2 regions of the Arthrobacter sp. efr-133-TYG-120 genome follow, and region 1 is predicted to be linked to the other one. Evidence: predicted binding sites of a transcription regulator. Region 1 holds the regulator's gene; the other holds the start of a gene.
What was found. Region 1 encodes LexA, which represses DNA repair genes until DNA is damaged. Its sites were predicted from a motif close to TCGAACANNTGTTCGA; they were not measured.
Positions count from the first base shown of each region.

Region 2: QRN51_RS17000 (DUF6504 family protein) is a predicted target of LexA. The motif match lies at 1,235-1,250, and genes of this name have one in related genera.

Region 1 covers NZ_JARVRI010000013.1:41,752-46,646, forward strand. Annotated here, with positions in the region: gene hisH (imidazole glycerol phosphate synthase subunit HisH) at 1-519, opposite strand, end outside; gene hisB (imidazoleglycerol-phosphate dehydratase HisB) at 516-1,142, opposite strand; gene QRN51_RS07660 (histidinol-phosphate transaminase) at 1,186-2,304, opposite strand; gene QRN51_RS07665 (LysM peptidoglycan-binding domain-containing protein) at 2,395-2,754, opposite strand; gene lexA (transcriptional repressor LexA) at 3,122-3,871, shown strand; gene QRN51_RS07675 (ATP-dependent DNA helicase) at 3,915-4,895, opposite strand, start outside.
Region 2 covers NZ_JARVRI010000029.1:119,468-124,362, forward strand. Annotated here, with positions in the region: gene QRN51_RS16995 (DEAD/DEAH box helicase) at 1-1,092, opposite strand, end outside; gene QRN51_RS17000 (DUF6504 family protein) at 1,283-1,570, shown strand; gene QRN51_RS17005 (DNA polymerase III subunit alpha) at 1,571-4,807, shown strand.

The sequences.
Region 1 (4,895 bases):
GCCATACGAGTGCACAAAATAGAAGCGTTCGTGCTCGACGCCGGCGAACAGCTTCGAGCCTTCCGGCACGTCCACAGTGTTCCAGCCCATGTGCGGCACAACGGGGGCAGGCAGGAGTTCCACTTTGCCGGGCCACTCGCCCATGCCTTCGGCCTCGGTACCGTGCTCCACTCCGGCCTCGAACAGGACCTGGAGCCCTACGCAGATACCCAGGACTGGCCGGCCTCCGGCAACGCGACGGCCGATCATCCGGATCGCGTCCACTGCCTTGAGTTCGCGCATCACCGTTTCGAAGGCGCCGACGCCGGGGACCAGGAGACCGTCGGCGTTCAGGACGTCTTCGGGTTTGGCGCTCAACGTGACTGCCGCTCCGGCACGCTCAAGCGCGCGGACCGCCGAGCGGACGTTGCCCGAGCCGTAGTCAAGGACCGTTACGGTCGGCTTTCCCTCGGGCGAGACGATGCGGCTGGCAGCCTTCGGATCGACCACAGCGCCGTCCTTGAGGATCTGCCCACTCACAAGGCACCCTTGGTGGACGGAATGCCTTCGACACGGGGGTCGGACTCGACGGCGGAACGAAGTGCACGGGCAAAGGCCTTGAACTGGGCCTCCACGATGTGGTGCGGATCCCGGCCGGCCAGGACATTCATGTGGAGGCAGATACCGGCGTGCAAGGTGATGGCCTCAAAGACGTGGCGGGTCAGCGAACCGGTGAAGTGTCCACCGATCAGGTGGTATTCCTGCCCTGCGGGCTCACCGCCGTGGACCAGGTAAGGACGTCCGGAGACGTCGACGACGGCGTGGGCCAACGCTTCATCCAACGGGACCGTGGCCTCGCCGAACCGACGGATCCCTGCTTTGTTACCCAAGGCGATGCGCAGGACCTCGCCGAAGGTAATGGCAACGTCCTCCACGGTGTGGTGGGCGTCGATGTGGGTGTCTCCGCTCGCCTTGACGGTCATGTCGATGAGCGAATGCTTGCAGAGCGCCGTCAGCATGTGGTCATAGAACGGCACCGAGGTGCTGATATCCGAGACGCCCGTGCCGTCGAGGTTGATTTCAACCAGGACGGAGGATTCGCTGGTGGTGCGTTCCATGCGTGCTGTCCGGGCGGCCGCCGTGCTGGCGCCGTTTTCGCTCATCGATATGTCCTTAGGAGGAAGGAGTGGTGGGACTTGTTCAAGTCTAGGCCGGTGCGGAGACCTGGCCGTCCAGCAAGGCTTCGAGCGCCTTGAGGAATGCAGTGGTTTCAGGCTCCGTGCCGGCGGTGACACGGAGGTGGCCCGGGATGCCGACGTCGCGGATCAGGACTCCGCGCTCCAGCAGGCCTTGCCACAGGGCGTGGGGATTCTCGATTCCGCCGAAAAATACGTAGTTCGAATCCGAGGCAGCCGGCTTGAAGCCCATGCGGGTCAACTCGCTGACAATGCGATCGCGCTGGACCTTGATGTCCTCGACGTCCGCCATGAGGGCTTCGCGGTGACGGAGGGCCGCCAGTGCGGTCGCCTGGGTGATGGCGGAGAGGTGGTACGGAAGGCGTACCAGACGGATGGCGTCGGCGACCTCGGGGGCAGCTGCCATGTAGCCGATGCGCGCACCGGCGAGGGCGAACGCCTTGCTCATGGTCCGGGACACAATAAGGCGCTCCCGGCCGGGGAGGAGCGTCAACGCGCTTGGCGTGTTGTCGTGGGCGAACTCGTGGTAGGCCTCGTCCACGATCACCACGGTCCGGCTCGCCTCGCCGGCGTCGTACACGGCTTCGACAACGTCCAGGCCAAGTCCCGTGCCGGTGGGGTTGTTCGGGGAGCAAAGGAACACGACATTGGGCTTGAGTTCACGGACCTGCGCGGCCGCCGAGGCCGCATCGAGGCCATAGTCTTCAGCGCGAACACCAGCGATGTATGCAGTGTCGGTTCCGCTCGCGAGCAAAGGGTACATGGAGTACGTCGGCGGGAAACCGAGCGCGGACCTGCCCGGGCCGCCGAAGACTTGGAGGATCTGCTGGAGTACTTCATTGGAGCCGTTGGCTGCCCAGATGTTCTCGGCCGAAAGGTCGTGGCCAAGGTATTCCGCAAGGGCTTCGCGCAATTCGGTGAACTCGCGGTCCGGGTAGCGGTTCAGTCCGGTGGCGGCTGCCGCGACCGCTTCGGTGATGGCCGCCTGGACGTCCGCTGGGACGCCATGCGTGTTTTCGTTGACGTTGAGCAAAATCGGAACATCAAGCTGCGGCGCGCCATAGGGGCTCAGGCCGCGAAGGTTGGTCCGGAGGGGAAGTCGGTCAAGTCGCTCAAGCTGGTCACTCACCATGACAGTTTAAGGTGCCGCGGCGGATGCCCTGAAACTGTGACGGCACGGAGACCGTCCAGGGGCCGGGCAACCCGGTCCAAGTTGCCGCTAAGTCGAAGGAATGAACAGCTGCTGGCCGGGCACGATGTGGCCGTCCTGGAGGTTGTTCAGCTGGATGATCTCCGCAACGACGTCGCGTGGATCCCGGGACGGTGCGGCGCTTCCCGCAATCCCCCACAAGGACTGGCCCACTTGTACCGTGACGCTCGTGCTGGAGGTGGGCTGCAGCTCAGCGGCGGAATCAGCAGCCTTGGCCGGCGAATTCAGGAATCCCGCCAGGCTAAGGAGCGCTGCAACCAGGAGCATGGCCGGGACGCCGAAGAAGACCATGCGGCCCCTGCGGGTCAGGCGGAGCCGGCCCGCCGGCGCACCGTGGCCGGGTGTGTGGGTGATGGTGATTGCGGACATGAGCTGAGCCCTTCTGAACAATGCCGCGTTCCGGAATCTCTGGTTGCGGCTGCCAATTCTTGCCTTCATTCAGTGCTTGCAGGACGGTTGTTCGTTGTTGTCTTCGAACGATTCGGGCGAACACCCGGACCCCGCACCACTTTTATAGAACACATATTCGAACCTTGCTACGACATTTTTAGCACTTATCAACGAACGATGTCGAGACTCGCTAGAACAAATGTTTGATAAACGCCTGCGCCTGCCCTACGTTTGAGTGAAGGAACGAGCACTGAATCAGTGCAACAGGAGGGTCTGACATTTCAGGCCGACAGTCCCGGCAAGCCCCTCAGGGCCGCGCGGACGGAACGGAAGGGTGTTGGCGAACATGGCAGCGAAAGCCACTGGCAGCGGGTCGGCCTCAGCGCGGAGCCAGCAGCCGCAGAAGGCCCCCAAGAGCCTGACCGTCCGCCAGAAGAAAATCCTGGAGACCATCCAACGTTCAGTGAACGATCACGGGTATCCGCCGTCGATGCGCGAAATCGGAGACACGGTCGGCTTGGCCAGCTTGTCCAGCGTCACCCACCAGTTGTCGCAGCTCGAGAAGCTCGGTTATCTTCGCCGCGATCCCAAGCGTCCACGCGCCATGGAAGTTCTCATGCCGTTGACCCTGGACGGTGGCTCCGTCATCCCCGGCGTTGAAGCGCCGGCGAAACTCCGCAGCGCCGGCGGCCTGGCCGTCACGGAACTCGCGAGTGCCAGTGACACGGCCATGGTTCCCCTCGTCGGGCGCATTGCTGCCGGTGGACCCATCCTGGCCGACCAGACCGTTGAGGACGTCCTGCCTCTGCCCCGGCAATTGGTAGGCCATGGCGAGCTCTTCATGCTCAAGGTCGCCGGTGATTCCATGATCGACGCCGCTATCTGCGATGGAGACTGGGTGGTAGTGCGGCGTCAAAACGACGCACTCAACGGCGACATCGTGGCCGCACTCCTGGACGACGAAGCCACCGTCAAGACCTTCCGGCAGCGCGACGGCCACACGTGGCTGCTCCCGCAGAACACGCAGTACGAACCCATCCTGGGCGACCATGCCACCATCATGGGCAAAGTCGTCTCGGTCCTGCGCTCACTCTAGGACGCGCTCGCTCTAAGGCACCCTCACCCGAGGGGCCCCTGCCTTAGGCCGTGGCCGACTCGGCGTAAAGACGTTCGAGGGCACCGCGCACCACTGAACGGTCCGTGGTGGGCCAGAAGGGCGGCAACGCTGCCCTGAGGAAGTTGCCGTAGCGCTCCGTCGAAAGCCGTGAATCCAGTACTGCCACGACGCCCTTGTCCCCCGTTGAACGGATGAGGCGGCCGGCCCCTTGTGCCAGCCGGATGGCCGCGTGCGTTGCAGACACTGCCATGAAACCGTTGCCCCCGGCCTGGGCGACCGCGCGGGACCGTGCCGTCATCAGGGGATCGTCCGGGCGAGGGAACGGGATCCGGTCAATTACGACCAGCCGGCATGAACCGCCGGGAACGTCGACGCCCTGCCAGAGGGACATGGTGCCGAACAGGCAGGTGTCCTCCTCCTCGGCAAACTGCCTGACCAGCGCGGCCATGGTCGATTCTCCCTGGCACAGGATGTCCACATCCAGGCGCGACCGCATCGCTTCCGCGGCGTCCTCAGCCGCACGACGGGAAGAGAACAGGCACAAAGCTCCGCCGTGCGAGGCCTTGATGAGCTCTTCAAGTTCGTCCAACGCTTCGGGCGAGGTGCCGCGACCCGGCTTGGGCAGGTGCTTGGCGACGTACAGCATGCCCTGCTTCGGGTAGTCGAAGGGCGAGCCGACATCCACGCCCGTCCAGCTGGGGGCGCCCTGGCCAGTCAAGCCCAGCCCTCCGGCTGTGGCCTCGAATGCAGACCCGATAGCCAAAGTGGCAGAGGTCAACACCACGGTATGGCCCGCGAAGAGCCCTTCGCGGAGGCGTCCGGCGACGCTGAGCGGCGCGATGTTGATGAGCGCCGGCGAGTCCTCGTCGGGGGCCGTGTAGCCCTGCTGGGGATCGAAGCTGCTGTTCCGGGAGAGCCACACGACTTCCCTGTTTTCCCGGGCGGAGAGCAGCCGTTCGCACAACTCGAGGATCAGCATGAGCCGTGAGCGCGCGAGCTGACG
Region 2 (4,895 bases), on a different contig from region 1:
AAGACGTTTCTGTTCGTCAAGCATTTCGTAGCACAGTCGAAGGAAACTTGGGGGGAAGTCCTGGGCTTCGTCGACTAAGATCGCGTCGAAAAACGGAACTGGATCTGCTACTTCTTTCAGCGCGGCAGAACATACGCCTTCAAACGCCCCTTGACTTCCATACATTTGTGAAGCCCCCCGGAAGTCCCAAAAGTCGATGTTGTTGCTTCGGCAGAATTCAGCATAAATACCCGTTCCCTCGCGTCCGCGGCCACCCCAAGCGTTCATTACACGGAGACGGTTCCAGTCCGGCTCCTCGCCGCCTTGCTCTATGAAGAAACGCCTTATCAAACGCACGAACTGATCCTGCAACGATCGAGCATTGAAGGTGACCGCAATGTTCCATTCCGGATGGTAGGCGTGGAGGTAAGCTGCTTTCAACGCCAAAACAATTGTCTTACCAGAACCTGCGAGCCCTCGAATTCTCTGAACCCCATCGATAGTCGCGACCACGGCTTCACTTTGCTGTTTGTCAAGCGTGGCAATTGACTTCTCCAGGTTGCTCAGCTTTGCCCCTCGCGAGTCTTTTTGTTTTAGCACTCTGGGTGTGCGCCCGCTCCTGAGGCCGGACAGGTTTTGCACGGCGGAAGTCAGGCTGTCGAGAGTGTCTATGTCAATCGGCGAGACTCGTAGATCTTCGAGTGTCTTGTCCAGGGTGGCAGGACCGCAGAGCGGGTAGCCGTCTTCGTTCGAATCAATTGGTTGAACCGTGTCGATTGCCGAGAAGCTCAACGCCTCCGGTGTAATTCTTAGCTTCCCTTTCTTTACGAGGGTTCGTTGGAGCATCAGTCGCGAACCAAGAAGCCGCACGAGATCTTCCTGGCGGTCTTCGTAGCCCTCACTGTCATTTCCCTCGATCAAGTCGATGGCAACGATTCCATGGTCAGGTGAGATGAAAACCGCATCCACGGGGTATGCCCCGTCGTTACCTCCTAAAAGCGGATAGCCAGTCCATAGCTGTCCGGTGAGGTCTGTCCGACGTTCGAAGCTTGTAATTAGCGCTTCGGTCGCAACCGGCTTTGCATTCGTTCCTCGGATTATGTCGACACTCACGCAGGAATACTAACAGCAGACCTCGCGCGCCCGGGCCGAAACGGTGACGTCGACACTTGCATCGATCTGGTCGCCCGAGAGCTCTTCACGGGTTCGCTTTCCTTCCTCAAACCTCTCAAACTGTCCGTGGCGGCACGTAGTGTAGAACGCATATTCTATTGATAGTTCTTCTATTAGAAGGTGTGTTCTAGTGCTGGATGTTGACGAGCGTGTGGTAGTGCGGACGACCCCGGACGGCTGCCCTCTGGGGTTTGAGTGGCGGGACCGGCTGTACCGGAGCACCGAGACGCCTCTGCGGTTCTACACCAGGCGTCCGTGGTGGGTGGAACAGTCCCGTATCCAGAAGGGCATCGGCGCGCCGGTCCTCGAGACGGAGACCTGGCGGATCACGGCATCCGGCCGCGGCCGTTCGGCCGAGCGGGTGTTCGAGCTGGTCCGTGACGACGCTGATTGGGTGCTGGCCCGCATCCTCGGCTAGATCATGTTTACCCATTTGCACGCTGCATCGGCGTTTTCCGCCCATTACGGGGTGGACTGGCCTGACACCCTGGCGGCCGCGGCGAAGGCCGGGGGCGCGGACGCCCTGGCCGTAACCGACCGCGACGGGCTCTACGGGATCCCCAAACACATCGGTGCCTGCGTCGCGGCCGGGATCGATCCGATCCTCGGCGTCGAACTCGCCGTCCTCGACGCTGACGGGAGCGTGGGCGGGCGGGTCGTTGTCCTGGCCCACGGACACAACCAGGGCGCCGGTTACGCGGCCCTGTGCCGGCTGGTCTCGGCCGCTCACGCCCGCAAGACCGTCGCGGTGACCCGGGCGGAGATCGCGAAGCATGTTCTTGCAGATGCCGGACCGGTGGGGACCGTGCTGCTCGGGCCGTTGTCCGACGTCGGGCTCAAGGTCGGGACCCGGGGCGACGGCATGGCCCTGATGGAGGAGTGGCTGTCCGTCCTGCCTAGGGACGCGTTACGGGTCGAGGTCGTCTCCCACCTGTCCGCGCCCGGGCTGCCGTTCAGCCACACCCATGCCACCAGGATGCTCCGCCTCGCCGGCAGGGCCAAGGTTGCGGCCGTGCTGAGCAATGCCGTCCGGTATGTTCTTCCTGACGGGGCGATCACCGCGGACATTCTGGATGCCGCCCGGGCGTTGCGCCGGCTCGATGAGACCGGGGTCCAGCCCACGGCCCAGGCCTGGCTGAAACCCGGACCCATGATGGAGGCCCTCGCCTTTGAGATCGCGGCGGTCGGCCAGGCAGGCGCCGCGGCCGCCAAAGCCTTGTTGTCGGAGACGCAGGCGTTGGCGGACCGGTGCCGGATCGATCCGGTCAGTGATGCGGGGTGGGGTGTGCCGGTCATGCCCGAAGCCTCCATCATCGGCATCAGCGGCGACCCCCTCACCGTGCTGTGGGAACGGGCCCGGGCCGGGGTCAACACCCTCTACACGGGCGCCGGTACTCCTGCATCGGAGGTAGTGGAGTCCCGGTTGCGGCTGGAGATGGACACCATCGCCGATCTCGGGTTCGCGTCCTACTTCCTGACCGTGGCAGAGGTCGCCCGGCTCATCCGGGACATGGGCATCCGCTCCGCTGCCCGCGGATCCGGGGCCGGGTCACTGGTCAACTACGCCCTGGGCATTTCCTTCGTGGATCCGATCCGGCACGACCTGCTCTTCGAACGGTTCCTGAGCACCCGGCGCCGGACCCTGCCCGACGTGGACATCGACGTCGAATCCGCGAGACGGCACGACATCTACCATGAGATCTTCGCCCGTTTCGGTCCGGAACGGGTCACGCTCATGTCGATGCAGTCCGGCTACCGTGCCCGCGGCGCGGCCCGGGACGCCGGCATGGTCCTGGGCATGGACCCGGAGGACATCGACGGGATCGCCAAGAACCTCTGGCGCTTCTCCGCCTCCCACTTCCGCGAGGCCATGGCCGAGAAACCCGAACTGAGGGACCTGGCCGAACGCGTGGAGGGCAGCCGGCAACTGGACCTACTCGTGGACATCACCGAGCGCCTGGACCGGCTCCCGCGCCATATCTCCATGCACCCCTGCGGGGTGATCCTCTCCGACACCTCCCTGCTGGACCGTACCCCGGTCCAGCCGTCCGGGATGGGCCTGGCCATGTCCCAGTACGACAAGCACGACATGGACCCGATGGGCATGATCAAACTCGACGTCCTCGGCGTCAGGATGCAGTCGGCCATGGCCTACGCCGTCGCCGAAATCAAACGCACCACCGGTGAAACCGTCGACCTCGAAGCGGTGCCCCTGGATGACGAGCCGACCTTCGAGCTGATCCGTTCCACGCATACGCTGGGGTGTTTCCAGATCGAATCCCCGGGCCAGCGCGAACTCGTCGGCAAACTCCAGCCGGCCGTGTTCGATGACCTGATCACCGACATCAGCCTCTTCCGCCCCGGTCCCATGCAAGCCGAGATGGTCAAGCCCTTCCTGAACCGGCGCGGCGGCTGGGAAACCGTCGAACAGCTCCACCCGGACCTGGAACCCTTCCTCAGGAGCACCTACGGGATCGTGGTCTTCCACGAACAACTCATGCGGATCATCGACACGTTCACCGGCTGCGGGCTCGCCTACGCCGACGTGCTCCGGCGCTTCCTGTCCGACGAGGACCGCCTCCCCGGCGTCGAGAGGTTCTTCCACGAGAAAGCCGCTGAGCGTGGCTACCCACCCGAGGTGGCCGGGAAGGTCTGGGGCGTCGTCAAAGGCTTCGGGTCCTTCGGGTTCTGCCGCGCCCACGGGGCCGCCTTCGCCAAACCCACGTTCCAGTCGGCCTGGCTGAAAACCCACTACCCGGTCCAGTTCATGGCCGGCCTCTGGACCCATGACCCCGGCATGTACCCCAAGCGCCTGCTCGTCGCCGAAGCCCGCCGCCTCGGGATCCCGATCCTGCCCCTGGACGTCAACCGCTCCACCGACGAATACGTCACCGAACCGACCCCCGACGGGCGGCTGGGGATCCGGATGTCCCTGGCCGACGTGAAAGGCATCCAGGCCAGGGAAATCCACAGGATCCTCACCGAACGGCCCTTCGATTCCATGGCCGACCTGAAAGAACGGGCACGGCTGAGAGCATCCACCGTGCAAAGCCTGGCCCTCGTCGGTGCCCTGGATTCTCTGTACACCGGGCAGTCCAAACGGACGCGCCCGGCGATCGCCGCCCGGAACCAGGCAACCCGCACCGCGAAACGGCTGCAGGTCATCCCCGGCCAGCTCGCCCTCCCGCTCCCGGCCATCGACGCACCCACCATCCAGGCCGGCATGCCCGAACTGACGGACATGCAGATCACGCGGGAAGAGCTGGACATCCTGGCCCTGGACGTCACCCACCACCTGATCGACTTCTACCAGCCTGTCCTGGACCGGCTCGGCGTCACCAAAGCCCAAGACCTCCTGAACCTGCGCAACGGAAGCAAAGTCCTCGTCGCGGGGATCCGGGTCGCCACCCAGACCCCGCCCGTGCGCGGCGGCAAACGCGTCGTCTTCATCAGCATCGACGACGGCACCGGCTGCGTGGACGCCACCTTCTTCAGCGACGCCCAGGAAAAAGTCGCCCCGCCCATCCTGTTCTCCACCAACCTGCTGCTCATCGAAGGCACCACCCGCCGCACCGGCCCACGAGGCATGTCCCTCCAAGCCAGCAACGCATGGGACCTCGGCACCCTCAGCCTCCAGAGGCCGGCGTCGGCATAGTCCGGGAACGATCTGGCGATGTTGTCCGGTCATCCTGTGGACGACTCCGGTGTAGTCCCTTCCTCACCAACGGAACCGCTTGGCCGCC